Regions from separate parts of the Nocardioides sp. dk884 genome, predicted to be linked through region 2. Evidence: predicted binding sites of a transcription regulator. Region 2 holds the regulator's gene; each other region holds the start of a gene.
What was found. Region 2 encodes LexA, which represses DNA repair genes until DNA is damaged. Its sites were predicted from a motif close to TCGAACANNTGTTCGA; they were not measured.
Positions count from the first base shown of each region.

Region 1 (3,253 bases), 1.8 Mb from region 2:
GGTCGCCGAACGCCAGCTGGAGGGCCATCCAGCCGATCATCAGGTGCACGACGCCGTAGGCCACCAGCCCCGCACGCACCGCGTGGTCGAGCCAGTCGCTGCTGTGAGCCTGCTCGCCGAGCCGCTCCGCCTTGTCAGTGATCCGCGTCATGATCGGGCATTACCCGATCCGTTGGTGATGCACCGGGTCCGTGGGGAGAGGCACACTATCCCTGATGGACATCCACGATTCGCGACCCTGGCTGACCCACTACCCCGCAGGGGTGCCGGCAGTGCTGGACATCCCCGACGACCCGGTGACCGCCGCCCTCGAGCGCGCCGCGCAGCGCTGGCCGGACCGGATCGCCGTCGACTTCCTCGGGGCGACCACGACGTACGCCGAGCTGGATGCCGCCATCCGCCGGGCGATGACGGTGCTGGCCGGCTTCGGGGTCGGCCCCGGGGAGCGGGTCGCGCTGGTGCTGCCCAACTGCACCGCCCACGTCATCGCCTTCCATGCCGCGCTGCGCCTGGGTGCGGTGGTCGTGGAGCTCAACCCGACCTACACCGCGGCCGAGCTGCAGGGGCTGCTCGCCGACAGCGGCGCCGGCGTCGCGCTGGTCTTCCGCCACGCACTGGTCAATGTCGCCACCGCGCGCGCCGACACCCCGTTGCGCACGGTGGTGAGCGTCGACGTCGCGCGCGACCTGCCCGCGCTGTCGCGGTTCCTGCTGCGCCTGCCGGTGCGCGCCGCGCGCGCGAAGGCGCGGGCCCTCGGCGGCCCGGTGCCCGCCGGCGTCCCGGACTGGCACGACCTGATGACGCGCGCCGCCGAGCACACCGGCACCGACCGCCCCCGCGGCGACTCCCTCGCCCTGCTGCAGTACACCGGCGGCACCACCGGCACCCCCAAGGCCGCGCGGCTGACCCATCGCAACCTGGTCGCCAACATCGTGCACGGCCAGACCTGGGCGCGGTTCGGTGAGGGCACCGAGACCGTGTACGGCGTGCTGCCGTTCTTCCACGCCTTCGGCCTGACCTTCTGCCTCACCCTGCCCGGCTACCTCGGCGCGACGCTCGTGGCGTTCCCGAACTTCGACCCCGAGGCCGTCATCGAGGCGCAGACCCGCAGGCCCGGCACCTTCATCGCCGGCGTCGCGCCGATGTTCGACCGGATCGTCGACGCGCTCGAGTCCGCGAAGCGCCCGCCCGCCGACGGCCTGCGCTCGTTCCGGCTCGGCTTCGCCGGCGCGATGCCGATTCCCCAGCGCACCGTGGACCGCTGGGAGGCGGCCACCGGCGGCCTGCTGATCGAGGGCTACGGCATGACCGAGTGCGCCCCGATCGCGCTGGGCAACCCGGTCTCGCACGCGCGGCGCCCCGGCACCCTCGGCGTACCGTTCCCCAACACCGAGATGCGCGTGGTCGACCAGGACGACCCGCTGCGCGAGGCCGAGGTCGAGGAGGACGGCAGCCGCCGCGGGGAGCTGCTCGTGCGCGGCCCGCAGGTCTTCGACGGCTACTGGAACCGCCCCGAGGAGACCGCCGGCCAGCTGATGGACGACGGCTGGCTGCGCACCGGCGACGTCGTCCGGGTCGACGCGGACGGCTGGGTGAGCCTGGTGGACCGGGTCAAGGAGATGATCATCGTCGGCGGCTTCAAGGTCTACCCCTCCCAGGTCGAGGAGCACCTGCGCGGGATGCGCGGCGTCCTGGACGTCGCCACCGTCGGCCTGCCCCACGGCGACGGCGAGGAGGAGCGGGTGGCGGTCGCCCTGGTGCTCGAGCCCGGCGCCACCGCCCCCACGATCGAGGAGCTGCGCGCCTACGCCGAGGAGCGTCTCCCCCGCTATGCGCTCCCCCACTCCGTGCACGTCCTCGAGGAGCTCCCGCGCTCCCAGATCGGCAAGGTCATGCGCCGCCTGGTCCGCGACAAGCTCCTCGGCGAGCGCCAGTCGTGACCTCGCGGCGCTGAACCGCGGGGCGCCCAGCGCAGCGTCGGAAGTCTTTACCTTCCAGTCTCGTCCAACCCCTATTACTCGAACGCGCGTTCGAGTAAGATGAGGCATGGCCGACCCCGAGCTCCCCGACTGCGACACCCCAGCCGCCGTGCTGGCCTTCGCACAGCGCCGCCGGGCCGCTGCCCAGCGGGCGGAGATCGACGTCCTGGAGGCCGCTCTGGTGTGGGCGTCGATGCACCCCGAAGAGTCGGTCGCCGAGGCGGCGCCGACGAGCGGGCTGGTGTTCGGGGAGCTCGCCGCCCCGCTCGCCGGTGAGGGTGCGCCGCTGGTGGCGGAGTTCGCGCCGATGGAGTTCGGTGCCGCGATCGGCATGTCCACCGACTCCGCCCGGGCGCTGGTCAGCGACGCGCTCGAGCTGGCGCACCGGCTCAAGCGCACCTGGAAGCTGGTCCGGGCCGGCACGGTGCCGCTCTGGAAGGCCCGCCGACTCGCGCAGCTGACGACCACGCTGCCGCTGGACGGGGCCGAGTTCGTGGACCGCCAGCTCGCCGCCTTCGTCGGGAAGATCAGCTGGGCCGGGATCGAGCGGCTCGTGGACCAGGCCCGGGTCGCCTTCGACCCCGAGGGCGCGGAGAAGCAGCGCCGGGAGGCCGCTGACGGGCGTCGCTTCGACGTCCACACCGACAAGACCATCCACGACGGCATCGCCCACGTCGAGGGTGTCCTCGACCTCGCCGACGCACTCGACCTCGACACCGCGATCCGCCAGGGCGCCGAGGAACTCGCGACCCTCGGCTCGACGGAGTCCCTCAACGTACGCCGCTCCATGGCCGCCGGCGAGCTCGCCCGACGCCAGCTCGCCTTCGACCTCCGCGCTGAGGCCGGCGGGGACTCCGCGTCAGTGGTGAAGCCGCGCCAGGTGGTCATCCACGTGCACCTCTCCGATGCCGCGATCAGCCGTGACGAGGCCGGGATCGCGCACGTCGAGGAGACGCGCTCGATCGTCTTCACCGAGCAGGTCCGTGACTGGTGCAGCGGTGACGCGCAGGTCGTCATCAAGCCGGTCATCGACCTCGAGGCCCACCACCACACCGACGCCTACGCCGTCCCCGACCGGCTCGTCGAGCAGACCCGTCTCACCCAGCCGGTGTGCGCGTTCCCGTGGTGCGAACGTCCCGCGAGGCGCTGCGACACCGACCACGTCACCGCCCACCGCACCGGACCAAGCGGCGGCCCGACCTGCAGCTGCAACCTCGCCCCGCTCTGCCGGCGACATCACCGGGCCAAGACCCATACGGCCTGGACCTACGACA
Region 1 covers NZ_CP045649.1:1,776,358-1,779,610, reverse strand. Annotated here, with positions in the region: gene GFH29_RS08625 (DUF1206 domain-containing protein) at 1-151, opposite strand, end outside; gene GFH29_RS08620 (AMP-binding protein) at 216-1,940, shown strand; gene GFH29_RS08615 (HNH endonuclease signature motif containing protein) at 2,047-3,253, shown strand, end outside.
Region 1: a site for LexA is predicted at 2,019-2,034, ahead of GFH29_RS08615 (HNH endonuclease signature motif containing protein). Genes of this name have one in related genera too.

Region 2 (3,253 bases):
AGCTCCCGTAGACCCGCAGCGCGTCGGCGCGGTCCGCCCGGCCGCGGTCGTCCAGGGAACGCCTCGGCTGGCGCAGCGGGCTGCGGTGCAGGTACTGGCGGTTGTCGTCGACGTCGTCGAACAGCTCGTCCTCGACCCAGGCGGCGGTGGCCTCCATGAGCCAGGCGTCCTGGGTGGCGTCGTAGGCGAACTGCACGGCGTGGAAGTACTCGTGGGCCGCTGTCACCTGGAGGTTCTCCAGCGGCGTGTTGCCCGGGAACTGCGTGCCGTCGTAGTCGTCGTCGAGCACGCAGTAGGCCGCACGGGCGTTGGCGCCGATGACCGGGACAGGAGCGTCGCTCGCGCAGTAGCCGTACAGCCCCTGGTCGCCGATGTCGGCAAGGTAGATGTCCGTGCGGGCGTCACCGCCGAGCGGGCCGTCGCCGAGCGGCGCCCGGTATCCCGCCGACCGCAGGCGCGCGTGCACCGAGACGAGGGTGTCCAGCACCAGGTCGACCTGGTCGGGCACCCCGTTGCCGGAGAGGTCGGCGAGGTCGGGGCTGTCCGCGCTCGCCGGGTTCGACGCCCAGTGCACGCAGAGGACCGCGGTGCAGCGCACCCGCGGTGCGGCGCGAGGGCCCCACCCGTGACCGGCGGGATCCGCGCGGCCGTCGGTGGGTCGGGCGAGCAGGCGTCGCGCTGCGGCGCGCTCGCCGGCCGGCAGGGCATCCAGGGTGAGTGCCAGGTCCCGCAGGGCGATCGTGGCGTCGCCAGCGCGCAGGCCGCTGGACTCGGGGGCCAGCGCGCGGCGTGCCCCGGCCAGGGCGGCCCGGGCCCGGCGCAGCGGCACCGCCTCGGTGGGCACGCTCAGCGGGGTCGTCGCCGAGCCGGTCGCGGGGCCAGCCGAGGGGCCAGCCGAGCGAGGCGGGCCGGGATCGGCGTGTGCCGGGGTCGGGGCGAGGGCGGTGAGGACGGCGAGGCAGAGCGCTGGAAGGCCCAGGGCGCGTGCTCGGCAGGGGCCGGGCGAGGACGGGCGCCGCCGGGCGGCGCGAGGGGCTGGCACGAGGTGATCCTGTCACCCCGTGCCGGCCCGGCTCGGACTCGCCACGGACCCGGCGCGAGGGACCTCAGACCCGGCGCAGGACCGCGGTGACCTTGCCCAGGATCGAGGCGTGGGTGCCGTCGATGGGCTCGTAGGCGTCGTTGTGGGGGAGCAGCCAGACCTTGCCGTCCTTGCGCTGGAAGGTCTTCACGGTGGCCTCGCCCTCGATCAGAGCGGCCACCATGTCGCCGTTGTTGGCGGTCTGCTGCTGGCGGATCACCACGTAGTCGCCGTTGCACACCGCCGCGTCGATCATCGAGTCACCGGAGACCTCGAGCAGGAACAGCTGTCCGTCACCGACCAGCTGACGTGGGAGCGGGAAGACGTCCTCGACCCGCTCCTCGGCGAGGATCGGCCCGCCTGCGGCGATACGGCCCACCACCGGCACGTAGGAGGGGGCCGGCACGCTGTCGCCGATGCCGGTCTCGTCAACCGAGGAGCCCTCGCCCGAGGACATGGCCTTGCGGGCGGCCATCACCTCGGGCAGGAACACCTCCAGGGCACGCGGACGGTGCGGGTCGCGCTTGATGAAGCCCTTCTGCTCGAGGACCTTCAGCTGGTGCGCCACGCTCGAGGAGCTGGTCAGGCCGACGGCCTGACCGATCTCGCGCATGCTCGGCGGGTAGCCGCGCTTCTCGATGCAGTCGGTGATGTGGGTGAGCACCCGCACCTGGCGCGGGGTGAGTCCGGTCGCGTCAGCAGGACCGTCGGGGAGCTCAGCGACCCCGTCGCTCTTCTTCTTGGCCATCTGTGCCTTCCCTCGGGTCGTCGTCCGGGTTGTCCGCGCCTCCGGCGGATCGGGCGTCGTCCCGGGTCCGGTGGCGTGAGGGCCACCGTAGCGACATCCACCCCCAGAGTTCAAACATCTGTTCGAAGTGCGTGTCGCGGGCCTGCCTGCGCGGCCGAGACGGGCGATGCGTCGAACATTCGTTCGCCCAGATGCTTGCGTTCCTCGAACACCTGCTCTAGCGTCGTACATGTGTTCGATCGAACGTCTGGTCGAACGTCGATCCGGTCCCGTTTCGGCGGGACTGTCGGTGGCGGGCGTTAGACATCTTCTCGACGCCGCGATCCGAGGCTGACACCACTTCCCCAGGAGCCACGATGAGCACGCTGAACCCCACGACCATGATCATCACCTCTCGTCCGGCGACCGGCCGGTCCGTGCGGCTGACCCGCCGAGGCCGCGTGGTGGTCTTCCTGTTCTGCGTGGCGGTCCTGCTGGGCGTCGGGTTCGCCCTCGCCGGCGGCTCGATGGCGACGGCGGAGAGGGGCTCGGCGGAGCCCACGGAGATCATCACGGTCGGCACCGGTCAGACCCTGTGGGACATCGCCGCCGAGCTCAGCGACGACGGTGACGTGCGCGAGGAGATGCGCCACATCGAGCGGCTCAACGCCCTCGACTCCACGATGCTCGTCGCCGGTCAGCGCCTCGCGGTGCCCACCAGCTGAGGCACGCCAGACATCGCCGGTCGCCTCGACCCCGACCGGCGAGCAGGGGAAGACAGGGGGCGGAGCCTGATGGCTCCGCCCCCTGGTCGTTCCTCGAGGTCGAGGTCGTTCAGCGGGCCGCGCGTCGTCCGCCTGGCACCGTCGTGCGTGTCGCCGGGGTGCTCGCGGCGACGGGGTCCTGCGTCGGGGCGGCTGCGGGATCGGGCGACGAGGAGGGGCCGGAGGTGAGGCAGAGCTCGCGCAGCAGGCGTGCGATGAGCATGAGGGCCACAAACAGGCAGGCCACGGCGCCGGTCGAGGCGAGCGCCAGGAGCCACCAGCCTCCGGAGTCGCCGCCGCGCGCGCTGGCACCGAAGTCGATCGCGGCGTAGACGAGGTATCCCCAGGCGATGACGGCCAGCGTCACGCCTCCGGCCAGGGCGAGCAGGCGTGGCTGCACCGTCGGAGTCTTCTTGGTGCCCCGCCTCGAACCCGCCCGCTTGCCCTTGCTTGCCACGGGGTCATTGTCGCTGATCGCGCGCCCGGGCGCTCGGCGACCCGCACGTCGACCCCGCCCCTTTTGAGCCACGTCCGTGCGGCGTCCGATTCGCGCCTGATCCGTGCCGCTTGCGGTGTCGCGCCGGCGTCCGGCGAAGGCTGGCAGGGCTCTGACCTGCGGTTTCGAAGGCGGTCCGTACCGGGGGCCTCGATCGTGTCGCGCGGGCTTGCAGAGGATCCGCC
Region 2 covers NZ_CP045649.1:3,600,215-3,603,467, reverse strand. Annotated here, with positions in the region: gene GFH29_RS17180 (MXAN_6640 family putative metalloprotease) at 1-844, opposite strand, end outside; gene lexA (transcriptional repressor LexA) at 1,107-1,829, opposite strand; gene GFH29_RS17170 (LysM peptidoglycan-binding domain-containing protein) at 2,186-2,533, shown strand; gene GFH29_RS17165 (hypothetical protein) at 2,643-2,972, opposite strand.

Region 3 (3,253 bases), 290 kb from region 2:
CGTAGCGGGTGGATCCGCTCGGGTCGATCAGCCACAGCCCGTCGGGGCTGCCCTCGGTGATCGTGCGGAACAAGTCCCCGGACTGGGCCACGTGGTCTCCTCCAGACGCGGTCGGCTCGCGCCCATCATCCCCTGCCGCCCGCCCCACCGCTGAGCTTCCCCGATGCTGCGTGCGTGGTGCAGACAGCGGTTAGGTCCGTCAGGATGGCCACCCTTCGGGTCCACGCCAGACACCGGAGCGTCCCAGTCGGGAGAAACCGCAGGCGGACAGGGATGTGGCCCCGCCTGCGGGGTGCTGGCGGGGTCCGGGGCGGTGGATCTACTCGTCGGGTGGGTGGGCGGTGACGAGGCGGGTGGTCCCGTGGTCGGTGTCGTCATCTGCGTCAACAACCCGCGTGCATGTCCACGCCGCGACGGTGATCGATGCCCACGGTGCCGACGAGCTGATGGAGCGCAGCCGCGGGCCATGAGAGAGCCATCGCGGCCGTGCTGTGCGCCTGGTCCCACCCGAGCCGACTCGCGACTACCCCCACTGCGCCAGCGAAGGCGAGAACCCCCGCCCCACACCCCTTGACCAAGACATCGAGGGTCCCAGGCAGCGGTGGGCCCCCTGCCGGCGTGATGCCGGCGGGGTCCGGGTCTCGACGGGATCGACCGGTCAGTCGTCGGGCGGGTGTGCGGTGACGAGCCGGGTGGTCCCGTGGTCCTTGACCAGGTGGAGCCCGTGGGGTGATCGCCAGACGTAGGTGGCCGCGTCGGTCTTGTCGTAGGTCCAACCCGTGTGGGTCTTCGCGCGGTGGTGTCGCCGGCAGAGCGGGGCCAGGTTGCAGCTGCAGGTCGGACCGCCGGTCGATCCCGTGCCGTGGGCGGTGACGTGGTCGGTGTCGCAGCGTCGGGCGGGGCGTTCGCACCACGGGAAGGCGCACACCGGCTGGGCCAGACGGGTCTGCTCGATGAGCCGGTCGGGGATGGCATAGGCGTCGGTGTGGTGGTGGGCTTCGAGGTCGATGACCGGCTTGATGACCACCTGGGCGTCGCCGCTGCACCACTCGCGGACCTGCTCGGTCGACACGATGCTGTGGGTCTCCTCGACCTGCGCAATCCCGGCCTCATCGCGGGAGATCGCTGCGTGGGAAAGGTGCACGTGGATGACGACCTGGCGGGGCTTGACCACCGGTGCGGCACCGTCGCCGGCCTCCGCCCGGAGGTCGAAGGCGAGCTGGCGTCGGGCGAGCTCGCCGGCGGCCATCGAGCGGCGTATGTCGAGGGACTCGGTGGAGCCGAGCGCGGCGAGCTCGTCGGCGCCCTGGCGGATCGCGGTGTCCAGGTCGATCGCGTCGGCGAGGTCGAGGACCCCGTCGACGTGGACGACGCCGTCGTGGGTGGCCTCGCGGGTGTGGACGTCGAAGCGACGCCCGTCAGCGGCAGCGAGGCGCTGCTTCTCCGCGCCTTCGGGGTCGAAGGCCACGCGCGCCTGGTCGACGAGTCGCTCGATCCCGGCCCAGCTGATCTTCCCCACGAAGCCGGCCACCTGGCGGTCCACGAAATCGGCGCCCTCCAGCGGCAGGGTGGTGGTCAGCTGCGCGAGTCGCCGGGCCTTCCACAGCGGCACCTTGCCGGCGCGGACCAGCTTCCAGGTGCGCTTGAGCCGGTGGGCCAGCTCGAGCGCGTCACCGACGAGCGAGCGGGCGGAGTCGGTCGACAAGCCGAGCGCGGCACCGAACTCCATCGGCGCGAACTCCGCCACCAGCGGAGCACCCTCCCCAGCAAGGGGCACCGCGAACTCGCCGAAGACCAACCCGGTGGTCGGCGCCGCGTCGGCGACCGACTCCTCCGGGTGCATCGACGCCCACACCAGAGCGGCCTCTAAGACCTCGATCTCCGCCCGCTGGGCCGCAGCCCGCCGGCGCTGTGCGAACGCCAGCACGGCGGCTGGAGTGTCGCAGTCGGGGAGTTCGGGGGAGGCCATGCCTCATCATACTCGAACACATGTTCGAGGACAAGGGTTTCTCCGCCGCTGGTTTCAGGTTCCTCGACGCGGTCTCGACGAGCTCGCCCGACGGGGCGCCGCGGTCACCACGAGCGCGACCGACGGGGCGGCCGTGGTCGCGCTGACCTCGACCGACGGTGCGCCGCTCGCCGACCCCGAGCCGCGGTCTCGACCAGCTCGACCGACGGGCGGCGCTCGCCCGACGGGCGGCGCTCGCCCGACGGGCGGCGCTCGCCCGACGGGGCGCCCCCCGGCCGGCGGATGCCGCCGACCGACGGGCGCCGCTCGATCGACGAGCGTGGGGTCAGAACCTGTCCGCGGGGCGCAGCGTCGCCTCGGCGCCGCCGTCGACGTAGATCACCTGGCCGGTGATGTGGGTGGTGCTCGGCTCGGCCAGCCAGATCAGCACGCGCGCGACGTCCTCGGGCTTGGCGTAGCCGTGCAGCGGCATCGGCACGGCCTGGTCCATGACCTTGCGCATGGCGTCGTCCTCGAAGAGCGCCGTCGTCATCGGGGTGAGCACCACGCCGGGGGAGACGACGTTGATCGGGATCCCGGCGTCGGCCCACCCCGGGGCGATCGCGGTACGCCGCGCCCACTGGGCGAGGGCGGCCTTGGTGGCGGGGTAGATGGTATTCGCTCCCGGTCCCTGCACGGCGAGGGCTGCGGCGGCGGTCGCGGCGGTCTCGTCGCCGGCCAGGCAGGCGGCGAGGACCTCGGGGTCCGGGGTCTGCGTCGCGCTGATCGAGCCGACCACGGCGACCCGGGGTGCGGGGGAGCCGGCGAGGAGCGGGCGCAGGCCCTCGACGACCTCGGTGGTGCCGAAGTAGTTGACTCGGACCATGAGCTCGCCGGGGCGGGCGACGCCGGCGCAGGTGATGACCGAGTCGATCGTCCCTCCGCTGCGCTCGCGCACGGCCTCGATCGCCTCGGCGCGACCCTCGGGGGTGCTGAGGTCGGCGATGACCTCGGCGTCGCGCAGGTCGATGCCGATGACCTCCTCGCCGCGCTCGCGAAGGAGGGTGGCGACGGCCAGACCGATGCCGGAGGCGCTTCCGGTGACGACGGCTCGACGGGGCATGGGGTCCTCCTGAAGTAGAATGAATTCTAGTTGAAGGTAGCACTCCGGCCGGAGTGCTGTCCGGTACGTTGGCGCCGTGGTCGACCCCCGTCATCTGGCCCGTCAGCAAGCCCGAGCCGACGCCCGGCGGGGGCTGCGCGCCGTTCCGGCGTCGCTCTCGCGCGGACGCGAGCGGATGGTCG
Region 3 covers NZ_CP045649.1:3,887,183-3,890,435, reverse strand. Annotated here, with positions in the region: gene GFH29_RS18545 (response regulator) at 1-91, opposite strand, end outside; gene GFH29_RS18540 (HNH endonuclease signature motif containing protein) at 659-1,969, opposite strand; gene GFH29_RS18535 (SDR family oxidoreductase) at 2,295-3,071, opposite strand; gene GFH29_RS18530 (hypothetical protein) at 3,148-3,253, shown strand, end outside.
Region 3: a site for LexA is predicted at 1,982-1,997, ahead of GFH29_RS18540 (HNH endonuclease signature motif containing protein). Genes of this name have one in related genera too.